3 regions of the Bacillus sp. FAU20 genome follow, and region 2 is predicted to be linked to each of the others. Evidence: riboswitches for the same ligand, from Rfam matches in the RefSeq annotation. Region 2 holds a riboswitch; each other region holds the start of a gene.
What was found. A riboswitch is a leader RNA that binds a small molecule or an ion and turns the genes downstream of it on or off. The one in region 2 is predicted to bind S-adenosylmethionine.

Region 1 (4,175 bases), on a different contig from region 2:
TGCACTAATTGGTGTTACAGTTTCTACATTTGGTCTTGCTTCATTAATTCCATTAGGGAAATTACTAATTGTCGTATATGGAGCAATGATTTTCTTCGTAGTAGTTGTCTTAGGACTTACAGCGAAAATATTTGGAATTAATATTTTCCAATTCTTTAAGATTTTAAAAGACGAGCTGATTTTAGCGTATTCTACAGCAAGCTCAGAAACAGTTTTACCAAAAATCATGGAGAAAATGGAGAAATTCGGTTGTCCGAAAGCAATTACATCTTTCGTTATTCCGACAGGTTATTCATTTAACTTAGATGGATCAACTTTATATCAAGCAATTGCGGCTATTTTCTTAGCGCAAATGTACGGTATTGATTTATCTATTACACAACAAATTACATTATTGCTTGTATTAATGGTTACATCAAAAGGTATCGCAGGTGTACCGGGCGTATCATTCGTTGTATTATTAGCGACACTTGGTACAGTAGGTATTCCACCTGAAGGCTTAGCGTTCATTGCTGGTATTGACCGTATTTTAGATATGGCTCGTACAGCAGTTAACGTTGTAGGAAACTCTTTAGCAGCTGTAGTTATGTCTAAGTGGGAAGGTCAATATGACGCTGAAAAAGGACAAGCTTATTTAAAAGAGATTTCTGAAAAGGGTCAAGCGGCTTAATTATAATATGAACAAGCTCTCACATAATATGTGGGAGCTTTTCTGTATATAGAAGAGGAGCAGACATAATGAAACGTAAATATGGTGACGGTTCTTCGTGGAAGAGGCTAATAGAGAAGGGTTATACGGTTAAGCAAGTGGAAGAGGGGATGCTCGGAATACTGGATATAAAAAAGGTGAGGAAGCCTAGTTGTAAAGAATATGATGGTGAAGAACTTTGTATTGCAGCGGATCAGTATATGTGGATTCAATATTTCATAGACGGGAAAAACTTTGCGATTACCGCTATGTTAGATGATCAGAAAAAATTAGTGCAATATTATATCGATGTGGCGAAAGAATATAAAATAGACGATCGTGGTTTACCTTATTTTGATGATTTATATTTAGATGTAGTATTATTATCTAGCGGTAAGGTGTATGTATTAGATGAAGAGGAGCTAGAGGATGCTTATAAAAGTGGCGATGTCACGAAGGAAGAGTATGAGTTAGCTTGGTACACTACGAAATGGATATTAGCTGCAATAAAAAATAGTGAATTTTATTGGATTTCAATATTAGAAGAAGAAATCGAAAAGTTAAAATGATTGTTGTATTCACATTTTTGTATAATTACCAAAAAAATCTATACAAAAAACAATTGACTTTTGTTTTGTAAGCGAGTAAAGTTAGGAAAGAAATTATTATTAAAAAATAAATATGAAACCTTCTTATAAAGAGAGGCGGAGGGACTGGCCCTACGATGCCTCGGCAGCGGACTCGATTTCAGAGTGCTGTGCCAAATCCAGCAAGCGTGTGCTTGAAAGATGAGAAGAGCGTTTCTTATAGATGTATAAGACCTCTTCTCATTGGAAGAGGTCTTTTGTTATTCATTAGAAAAAGGTTGAAACTAGGGAGAGATGGTACTTTGAAAGAAACGAGAGGAAATGGTTTAGCTTTATTACCACTTGGGATATTTTTGGCGCTATTTATTGGTTCTGGAATTATTACAGGTGATTTCTATAAATTGCCGATACTTGTAGCGATTTCAATTGCTGTAGGAGTCGCTTTAGTGATGAATCGTAAAGAAAGTTTTAATGTGAAAGTCGAGCGGTTCGCTAAAGGTGCAGGAAATCCGGATATTATGATTATGGTATTAATTTTTGTGCTTGCAGGTGCATTTTCTGAAACTGCTAAAGGAATGGGCGGAGTAGACTCAACTGTTAATTTAGCGTTAACTATTTTACCGCCAGGATTTATCATAGCTGGAATCTTTGTTATTGCTGCGTTTATTTCATTAGCGATGGGAACTTCAATGGGAACAATTGCAGCATTAGCACCGATTGCTGTAGGTATTAGTGGTCAAACTGATATCTCAATTGCGCTTGCGATGGCTACTGTTGTTGGCGGAGCGATGTTTGGTGATAATTTATCATTTATTTCAGATACAACAATCGCAGCTGTTCGTTCACAAGGAACAGAAATGAAAGATAAGTTTAAAACGAACTTTTTAATTGTATTACCAGCAGCTATTATCACAATTGTACTATTAGTAATAGTTACTTCAGGAAGTGATACGCAGGTTAAAGCGCATAGCTTTGATTGGATAAAGATTTTACCGTATGCAGGAGTACTTATTACAGCGCTACTTGGCTGGAATGTACTTATTGTATTAACTGGTGGAACTGTACTATCTGGTGTTATCGGTCTTATAGATGGAAGTTACACGTTAGAAAGTTTCTTTAAAAGTGTAACGACTGGAATGGGCGGTATGATGGAGTTAGTATTACTTGCTATATTAATTGGCGGTATGGTTGAATTAATCCAATATAATGGTGGTATTCAATATTTAATGAATGTATTAACACGTAATATTCGTTCGAAAAAAGGAGCGGAATTTGGTATTGCTGGTTTAGTGAGTATGACAAATATGTGTACAGCGAATAATACGATTTCAATTATCTTTACAGGCCCGCTTGCAAAAAATATTGCAGATCAATATGAAATAGACCCTCGTAAATCAGCGAGTGTATTAGATCTTTTCTCATGTTGTGTGCAAGGATTAATTCCGTACGGTGCCCAAATGTTAACGGCAGCAGGATTTGCAGCGTTATCTCCGGTTGAATTGTTACCATATGCATTTTATCCAATCTTAGTTGGAGTATGTGGGATTGTTTCTATTTTAATTGGGTTTCCAAGGTTTTCGAAAGTAGCTGAGAAAAAAAAGTATCATAAAACAGCTTAATTTAATATGAATGTTAGTAATTAAAAAAACGTGCAGAGAATAGACTCTGCACGTTTTTTTGCGTAAAGGGCTGAATATGACTCGGTCTTAAGTCTGAGTTAAAAACGGTTCTTAAGCTCGTTATGGAAAGATGAAAAAATAGTTAAGATAAGAGTATCAAATCGAAGGGAGGCAAGCACAAGATGAAACAATTTCTAGCGTTTATCGCAGCCGGTATTTTGGCTTTAATTGCTCTTGGTAGTCTTGCTGGTATTGTAGGGTTCGCAATCGGAGCAGGAGTTGTATATTGGAGCTATAAATCATTTGTGCGAGCTAAATCATTTTTTGGAAAGTTAGCTTGGGGTATTGTTGGTTTAATCGGTTTATCCATTGCACTTTCTCATTCGCCAGCATTAATCGGTATCGCTGCTTTAGTGGTTTTATATTACGGATACCGTGAGTGGAAAAAAGAAAAAGATGTAGTTGTTGAATCTGCTCCAGAAAGTTCTAAACCATATAGCAACTTTGAAGATGAGTGGAACAAATTAATGAAAAATTAAAACAATAAATCAAATTATAAATAAAGTAGAAGAGAGGAAGATTTATAATGAAACAATCTTTATTCGGACGTGTACGCGATGCAATTTTAGCTGATTTTCATAACGTGTTAGATGAGAAGGAAAGAAAAAATCCAATTGCGATGTTAAACCAATATTTACGTGATAGTGAGCGCGAAATAACAAAAATTGAGAAGTTAATTGAGCGTCATAAAACATTAAAATCTAACTTTGCTCGTGAGCTTGAGCAAGCGCGTTATTTCGTTAATAAAAGATCAAAGCAAGCTATCATTGCTCAAGAAGCAGGCGAATTACAATTGCATGAACGTGCTTTAGAAGAGGTAGCTTATTATGAAGGGCAAGTAACTCGATTAGAAGAAATGTATGCAGGTGTTGTAGAGCAAATTGATGAGTTAGAGCGTCGTCTTTCTGAAATGAAAAATAAGTTAAAAGAAATGCACGCAAAGCGTATGGAACTAATGGCACGTGAAAATATGGCACATGCAAATCGTCGTATGAATACTGCGATGCATAAAATGGATGAAAATAATCCGTTCTTACGATTTGAAGAAATTGAAGATCACATTCGTGACTTAGAAACTCGTATGAATGAAGAGCATGAGCGTGACACATTTGATATGAAAATTGCAAAACTTGAGCGTGAAATGAAAGAAAAGAATGATATATCGTTAACGAAAGAGTTAACAAAATAATAGTAGTATATTATAAAACAGGCTTATGATAT
Region 2 (4,175 bases):
ATTCCGTTAGCATTCAATTGTTCCTCTGGTACAGACATAATTTCACCCGTATTAGGATTTTTTAACTGACCAGCAATTTTGCCACCCACATCATAAACAACAACCTCTGTACCAGAAACATTCATTTCAGAACGAGAATTTTTTTTCTTCGGCTCTAGTTGCATTTTAGCCTTTATTACATTCATCTCTGTTCCTTCAGCCTTTATTCCCACATCATATGTCATCGTTACATTTTCTTCGTTTTTAAAAGCTTCATTCGCTTTATTAAAAACATCCTTCGCTGTTAATTCCTTTTCTTTCTGCACAACTTCTTTTTTCGGTTCATCAGTCTTTTTTGTTTTCTCATTACTACACCCTACTCCTAGACCGACTGCAAGTACTAAACTTGAAATTAAAATAAATTTTTTCATAACATCCCCTCCTCCCCAAAAATAATATCATCTCTTTTCCTATGAAATCCATATAATTCTTAATATTCCTCTTTAAATTTATTTTCTATATAGCAACATGTTTGAGAAAAACTTTAAATATGTTGTAAATAATAACAACTCATTTCAGGAGGTCATTATGAAAGCTATTATTTGCACAAAGTATGGACCACCTAATGTTCTCCAGCTTCAAAATGTAGAAAAGCCTAAACCTAAAAAAAATGAAGTATTAGTTAAAATTCACGCAACAAGTGTATCGACTGGAGATTGTAGAATACGTGGCTTTAATAGCCCCCCCTTATTTTGGATTCCTATGTGGATCATATTAGGTTTCAGAAAACCGAGAAAACCTATACTTGGCGTAGAGTTATCCGGTGAAATCGAAGACATTGGAACAGATGTAACACAATTTAAAAAGGGAGATCAAGTTTTTGCATTAACAGAACTAAACCTTGGTGGTTATGCGGAATACACATGCGTGCATGAAAGTGGATTAATAGCATTAAAACCTACCAATGTGACATATGAAGAAGCTGCCGTTATTCCTTTTGGCGGAACTTCAGCATTACACTTCCTTAGAAAAGGACAGATAAAAAAAGGGCAACGAGTACTTATATACGGCGCCTCTGGGTCAGTAGGGACAGCTGCCATACAACTTGCTAAATACTTCGGGGCGACTGTCACAGCCATTTGTAGTAGTTCGAATTTCGATTTAGTAACAACATTAGGGGCAGACAACGTAATTGATTATATGAAAGAAGATTTTACTAAGCAGGGCGAGCACTACGATATTATATTTGATGCAGTTGGAAAATATAAAAAGTCTCTTTGTACAGATGCATTAATGCCTAATGGAAAATATGTATCTGTGAACGGAATGATGGCAAAGGTCAGTAAAGAAGATATGAACCTGCTAAAACAACTAGCTGAAACAGAAAAGCTAAAACCTGTTATTGATAGAACTTACCGATTAGAAGAAATTGCTGAAGCTCATATATATGTAGAAAAAGGACATAAAAAGGGAAACGTTTCGATTACCTTAAAATAAAATATATTCTGAAAATATTATTGACAATTCTTTTTGTACGATTTACTATTAGTACCATATTCAAAACTACATACACATACTCTTATCAAGAGTGGCGGAGGGACTGGCCCGATGATGCCCGGCAACCGAGCTTATGACGTATAAGCTAAGGTGCTAATTCCTGCAAAACGATTTTTCGTTTTGGAAGATAAGAGAGGAATCTATTTCGTCTATTCGGCACCTCTCTTATTTTTGGGAGGTGCTTTTTATTTTGGAACGTATATGAAGGGGGATTTATAGATGAAAAAGGTATTATTAAGCATTGTAAGCGGAGCAGTATTGTTATTAGGCGCATGTAGCGTGAGTTCAAATAAAGAGGTAAAAGCATTAGACGAGAAAAAGATTACTGTCGGTGTAACAGGTGGACCACATGAACAAATTTTTGAAAAGGTAAAAGAAGTTGCAGCAAAAGATGGTCTCGAAATTGATATAAAAGTATTTAATGATTATGTAGCGCCAAACGTATCATTAGATGAAAAAAGCCTTGATGTAAATAGCTACCAAACGAAATCTTATTTAGATGTATTTAAAGCTGAACGCAATATGAAATTAACTGAAGTATTTTCAACAGTAACATTCCCTATGGGCGTATATTCTAAAGATGTAAAAGATGTAAAAGATTTAAAAGAGGGCGACGCAATTGCTGTACCAAATGACCCAACAAATGAACTTCGAGCTTTAAAATTATTTGAAAAAGCAGGGGTTTTAAAAGTTGATCCAAAGGCTACAGAAAAAGCGACTGCAAAAGATGTAATTGAAAATCCAAAAAAATTAAAGATTGTCGAATTAGAGGCATCTCAATTACCAACGCAACTAAGTGAAGTGAAAGCAGCTGCAATTAACACAAACTTTGCATTAGGTGCAAAATTAAGTCCAGCGAAAGATTCTATTTTCCGCGAAGGAAAAGATTCACCATATGTGAACTGGGTTGTTGTTCGTACTGAAAATAAAGATGATGCCGTTGTAAATAAATTAAAGAAAGCTTATCAATCTAAAGAAGTAAAAGAGTTTATCGAGAAAAAATTTGATGGTTCAATTTTACCATCTTGGTAGGAGCTGACGATAATGATTGAATTACAAAACATATCCAAAGTATTTACAACAAAAAAAGGGAATGTTGAGGCTCTTAAGTCTACTTCCCTTAAAGTAGAAAAAGGCGAGGTATTTGGAATCATTGGGTATAGTGGCGCTGGTAAAAGTACATTGATTCGATGTGTAAATTTATTAGAAAAACCAACGACAGGAAATATCATTGTAAACGAACAAGACTTAACAACGTTATCGACAAAAGAACTAGCAAAAGCGAGACAAAAAATCGGAATGATCTTTCAAGGATTCAATTTACTTAAAACTGTTACCGTTTATGAAAATATCGCATTACCGTTACGGCTTGCTGGCATTCCAAAAGCAGAAATTGAAAAAAGAGTAGAAAAGTATTTACGCATTGTCGATCTTTTTAATCGAAAAGATGCGTATCCAAGCGAACTTTCTGGTGGTCAAAAACAGCGTGTTGCAATTGCTCGTGCGCTATCACATGAACCTGAAGTGTTATTAAGTGATGAAGCAACGAGCGCATTAGATCCAGAAACAACCGATTCTATCCTTGATTTGCTATTAAAGATTAACGAAGAAATCGGAATTACGATTTTACTCATTACACATGAAATGAATGTCATCCAGCGTATATGTGACCGCGTTGCTGTTATGGAACATGGATCTGTAGTCGAAAGTGGAACTGTAAAAGATATTTTCACAAACCCACAACATGTAACAACGAAGAAATTTGTAAATAGCGCATTTGCAGCGAAAATTCCAGAAGAGGTACAGAAAGAACTACAACGTACTGGAGAAATTGTAACACTTTCATTTATTGGCACTACTTCAGGGGAACCTGCCTTAGCCGTTGCCACAAAACGTTTCCAAGTGTATCCGAATATTTTATCCGGTAATATTACGCAGTTAAAACATGAAGCATATGGGAAACTAGTCGTTCATATGCAAGGGGAACAAAATGAAATCCACCGTGCTTTATCATTTTTACAAGAGCAAGGAATCATCGTAGAAGGAGGTAGAACAGATTATGGGAAACAAGTCCTTTTTGGATGAATGGGGTAAAGTCATATGGGAAGCCACAATCCAAACCTTTCAAATGACATCTATTTCATTACTCATCTCGATCCTTATTGCACTGCCACTTGGCGTCACACTTGTTTTAACGAGACCTGGTGGGCAGCGTGAAAATAAAATCATCTATCCTATTCTTAATACGGTTATTAATGTTATTCGCTCTCTTCCATTTATCATTCTATTATTCTTTATCTTGCCTTTTACAAAGTTTCTAATGGGAACATCCATTGGCGTGCAAGGTGTTATCGTACCGCTTGTCGTCTTCACAGCCCCTTATATCGCACGTTTAATGGAGACAGCTTTACTAGAAGTCGATCGCGGTGTCATTGAAGCCTACCAAGCGATGGGAGTCTCTACTATAAAAATCATTTGGCACGTCATGGTGAAAGAAGCTCGTCCCTCCCTTGTACTTGGATTAACAATTGCAACAATTGGCTTAATTGGCGCAACAGCAATGGCTGGCCTTGTAGGTGCTGGCGGATTAGGGGATTTAGCATACCGCTTCGGACATTTACGCTACGAGCCTGAAGTAA
Region 3 (4,175 bases), on a different contig from region 2:
AACTGATTTAATACATATAAAAGATGACGGTAGCTGACATTTAAATATTCCGAGGCCTCGGTATGCTTTTCTATATAACAATTATTTTGCTCTGTTAATAAAATAAAAGCAGCTAATCGATTTTCAAAAGGATAACTATAGTTTTTTGCGTAATTTTCAGTGCGAGTAATTGTCTTTTCTCCAATAAATTTACATAAGTGCTGTAAAAACGTTGCATCTTGTAATAAAAGTTGCTGACAATCTTTAAGAGGAAGTGCCAAACATACACAATCTTCTAGTACTTCAACGGATTTAGTAATATTTTCTACTCCTATTAATCCTAATTCTCCGATAAAAGATGGTGCTTGAATAAAGTTAATTAATGAAACCTTCCCGTTTTGATGACTCATATATATTTTTGCTTTCCTAGAAATTAAGTAATAGAGATAAGGGAGAGCATTTCCTTCGCTACATATCATCTCTTTCGTTTGAAAAGAATGCAGCTCTACATATGGCAAGACATGAAATGAAAATGGGGTATGGAATTGATGGATTCGCATGTATTGATAAATTTCTTCCTCATTTTTGCTGATTTTCATATTTTCACCCCCCATGTATAGTATGAGATATCTCCTATTATCTTTACAAGAAGGAATGATACGATTTATGTAAATTTGTTTTTGTAGAAAAGAGAGTGTGAGGGGTTTATGAAAAAATACAAAATACTATTATTTGATGTAGATGATACATTGTTAGATTTTCACAAGGCAGAAAAAGAAGCGTTACGTATGCTGTTTGAAGAGAAAGGGATTCCTCTAAGTAGAGAGGTCGAAGCGCATTATAAAAAAGTTAATAAAGGTCTTTGGGATGCTTTTGAAAAAGGTGAACTATCACGCGATGAAGTTGTAAATACACGATTCTCTCTGTTGTTTAAAGAGTATGGAGAAGAAGTAGATGGGATATTATTCGAAAATAATTATCGTAGCTACTTAGAAGAAGGAGATCAACTTATGCAAGGTGCGTTTGAATTTATAAATCAAATTCAAGGGGAGTATGAATTGTATATAGTGACAAATGGTGTTTCTAAGACGCAAGATAAACGTTTGCGTAATGCAGGGTTACATTCATTGTTTAAAGATGTTTTTGTTTCTGAAGATACAGGTTTTCAAAAGCCGATGAAAGAGTATTTTGATTATGTTTTTGAACGGATTCCTAACTTTGCACTTGAAGAAGGGCTGATTATTGGAGATTCATTAAGCGCTGATATTAAAGGTGGATATGTAGCGGGAATTGATACTTGTTGGTTTAATCCAGAAAGAAAATTAAATGATAGTGGGATTATACCGACATATGAAGTGCATAATTTTGAAGAATTATACGCTCTATTAAAACAGTTTGTTTAATGAAAATAGATGATTCGGGTTTATTTTACATGAATCATTTTTTTCTAAGGTATTTTTCGAGTTAGTATGGAATATAATTCTTTTGTTGCTTTATATGAAACTGTTAACATTTATTTTAGAACATTCAGAAAAACTGTTTGACATTAGGAAATTATTGCTATAAAATCAACGGTAATTGCATAGTCTTATCAAGAAAAGGTGGAGGGACAGGCCCGATGAAACCTTGGCAACAGCCGTATAACGGAATTGTGCCAAATCCTGCAGGTAGTAATCCTGAGAGATAAGAAAGAGCCTTTAGAGCGTGTTTTCAAACTGCTCCTTTCTTGTTTTCAGGAAAGGGGCAGTTTTTTATTTTGTATAAAAGAAAGGAGAATGAGAGATGGGAGAATCATGGGGAAAAGGAACGATTTGTGTGCAAGGTGGCTATACGCCAAAGAATGGTGAACCACGTGTTTTACCACTTTATCAAAGCACAACGTATAAATACGATACTTCGGATGATTTAGCAGCTCTATTTAACTTAGAGGCAGAAGGATATATTTATACGCGTATTGGAAACCCTACTCTAGCCGCATTTGAGCAGAAGTTATCAGATTTAGAAGGCGGTGTAGGAGCTGTTGCAACGGCTTCTGGGCAAGCAGCTATTATGCTCGCCGTTTTAAATATTTGTAGTAGTGGGGATCATTTACTTTGTTCTTCAACGGTTTACGGGGGAACGTTTAATTTATTTGGAGTGAGTTTGCGTAAACTGGGCATTGATGTTACGTTCTTTAATCCAAATTTAACGGCAGATGAAATTACGGCGCTTGCTAATGACAAGACGAAACTTATCTATGCAGAATCGTTAGGAAATCCAGCGATGAATGTTTTAAATTTTAAAGAATTTTCAGCTGCTGCTAAAGAATTAGAGGTACCTTTTATCGTTGATAATACATTAGCAACTCCTTATTTATGCCAGGCGCTTGAACATGGGGCCAATATTATTGTTCATTCTACGACTAAATATATCGATGGGCATGCGAGCTCCTTAGGCGGTATTGTAATTGACGGTGGAAACTTTGATTGGACAAATGGGAAGTATCCTGAACTTGTTGAACCAGATCCAAGTTATCATGGTGTAAGTTACGTTCAAAACTTTGGTGCAGCAGCGTATATTGTGAAAGCACGTGTTCAGCTATTAAGAGATTATGGAAATTGTATGAGCCCATTCAATGCATATATTAGCAATATTGGCTTAGAAACATTGCATTTACGAATGGAACGTCATAGTGAAAATGCTCTTGCAGTTGCTAATTGGCTTGCTAATCATGAACGTATTGAATGGGTGAATTATCCGGGCTTAGATAGTAATGAAAATTACTCATTAGCACAACAGTATTTGAAAAAAGGTGCTAGTGGTGTTTTAACTTTCGGTATTAAAGGCGGATTAGAAGCAGCAAAAGAATTTATCGCAAATGTAAAACTAGCAACTCTCGTAACGCACGTAGCTGATGCACGAACTTGCGTTATACATCCTGCTAGTACGACGCATAGACAATTAAATGCTGAAGATCAGCGTTTAGCTGGTGTTACATCTGATTTAATTCGTTTATCGGTTGGTATAGAAGATGTTTCTGATATTATTGCAGATTTGGAAGCAGCTCTAGTTGGAGGCAAAACACATGCCGATCATAATTGATAAAGATTTACCGGCTCGCAAAGTGTTGCAAAAAGAAAATATTTTTGTAATGACGAAGGAGCGGGCAGAAACACAAGATATACGTGCTTTAAAAATTGCTATATTAAATTTAATGCCAACGAAGCAAGATACAGAGGCGCAATTACTTCGCTTAATTGGAAACACACCGTTACAATTAGATGTTCATTTGCTTCATATGGAATCACATCTATCTCGTAATGTAACGCAAGAACATTTAACAAGCTTTTATAAAACGTTTCGTGATATTGAAAATGAAAAGTTTGATGGGCTTATTATTACAGGAGCGCCAGTGGAGACCCTTGCTTTTGAAGAGGTAGATTATTGGGAAGAGCTTAAACATATTATGGAGTATTCAAAAACGAATGTAACATCTACGCTTCATATTTGCTGGGGAGCACAGGCTGGTTTGTACTATCATTATGGCGTTCCAAAGTATCCTCTTAAGGAAAAAATGTTCGGTGTGTTTGAACATGAAGTTTGCGAGCAACATGTGAAACTGTTACAAGGGTTTGATGAATTGTTTTTTGCCCCGCATTCTCGTCATACAGAAGTACGAGAGAGTGATATTAGAGAGGTGACAGAATTAACACTGTTAGCAAACTCTGAGGAAGCAGGTGTTCACCTTGTTATTGGGCAAGGAGGAAGACAAGTGTTTGCGCTTGGGCATAGTGAATATAGTTGTGACACGTTAAAGCAAGAATACGACCGGGACCGCCAAAAAGGGTTAAATATTGATGTGCCGAAAAACTATTTTAAGCATAATAATCCAAATGAGAAGCCGCTTGTACGGTGGAGGAGCCATGGGAATCTATTATTCTCTAATTGGCTGAATTATTACGTGTATCAAGAAACCCCTTATATATTGTAAAGAAAGATTGTGTAACACGTGGTAACGTTTTCCTTGTAAAGATTAACCTTTATTTTTCCGAATGTTCAAAATACATTGTTTTTCAGGTTTTTTACTCATATAATTTCATCTAAACACAATTTTTGAGGGGTGGAAAGTACTATGAAAGAAATTCAAGTTGGGTTATTAGGTCTTGGGACGGTTGGCAGTGGTGTGGTTCGTATTATTACGGATCATCAAGAACGAC

Region 1: it holds a riboswitch for S-adenosylmethionine, as region 2 does, so the genes downstream of both, AC0OM3_RS17415 (Na+/H+ antiporter NhaC family protein) here and AC0OM3_RS13185 (MetQ/NlpA family ABC transporter substrate-binding protein) in region 2, are expected to answer to the same signal.
Region 3: it holds a riboswitch for S-adenosylmethionine, as region 2 does, so the genes downstream of both, AC0OM3_RS19895 (bifunctional O-acetylhomoserine aminocarboxypropyltransferase/cysteine synthase) here and AC0OM3_RS13185 (MetQ/NlpA family ABC transporter substrate-binding protein) in region 2, are expected to answer to the same signal.

The regions. Positions count from the first base shown of each region.
Region 1 covers NZ_JBVYHY010000021.1:707,979-712,153, reverse strand. The annotation lists gene gltP (glutamate/aspartate:proton symporter GltP) at 1-670, shown strand, start outside; gene AC0OM3_RS17420 (ribonuclease FAU-1 family protein) at 739-1,257, shown strand; SAM riboswitch class I at 1,378-1,483, shown strand; gene AC0OM3_RS17415 (Na+/H+ antiporter NhaC family protein) at 1,578-2,894, shown strand; gene AC0OM3_RS17410 (lmo0954 family membrane protein) at 3,077-3,433, shown strand; gene AC0OM3_RS17405 (PspA/IM30 family protein) at 3,481-4,143, shown strand.
Region 2 covers NZ_JBVYHY010000017.1:143,650-147,824, reverse strand. The annotation lists gene AC0OM3_RS13195 (DUF6612 family protein) at 1-410, opposite strand, end outside; gene AC0OM3_RS13190 (NAD(P)-dependent alcohol dehydrogenase) at 568-1,476, shown strand; SAM riboswitch class I at 1,556-1,670, shown strand; gene AC0OM3_RS13185 (MetQ/NlpA family ABC transporter substrate-binding protein) at 1,756-2,568, shown strand; gene AC0OM3_RS13180 (methionine ABC transporter ATP-binding protein) at 2,581-3,621, shown strand; gene AC0OM3_RS13175 (methionine ABC transporter permease) at 3,596-4,175, shown strand, end outside.
Region 3 covers NZ_JBVYHY010000022.1:313,836-318,010, reverse strand. The annotation lists gene AC0OM3_RS19905 (transcriptional regulator YeiL) at 1-578, opposite strand, end outside; gene AC0OM3_RS19900 (YjjG family noncanonical pyrimidine nucleotidase) at 687-1,382, shown strand; SAM riboswitch class I at 1,565-1,669, shown strand; gene AC0OM3_RS19895 (bifunctional O-acetylhomoserine aminocarboxypropyltransferase/cysteine synthase) at 1,762-3,060, shown strand; gene metA (homoserine O-acetyltransferase MetA) at 3,044-3,949, shown strand; gene AC0OM3_RS19885 (homoserine dehydrogenase) at 4,091-4,175, shown strand, end outside.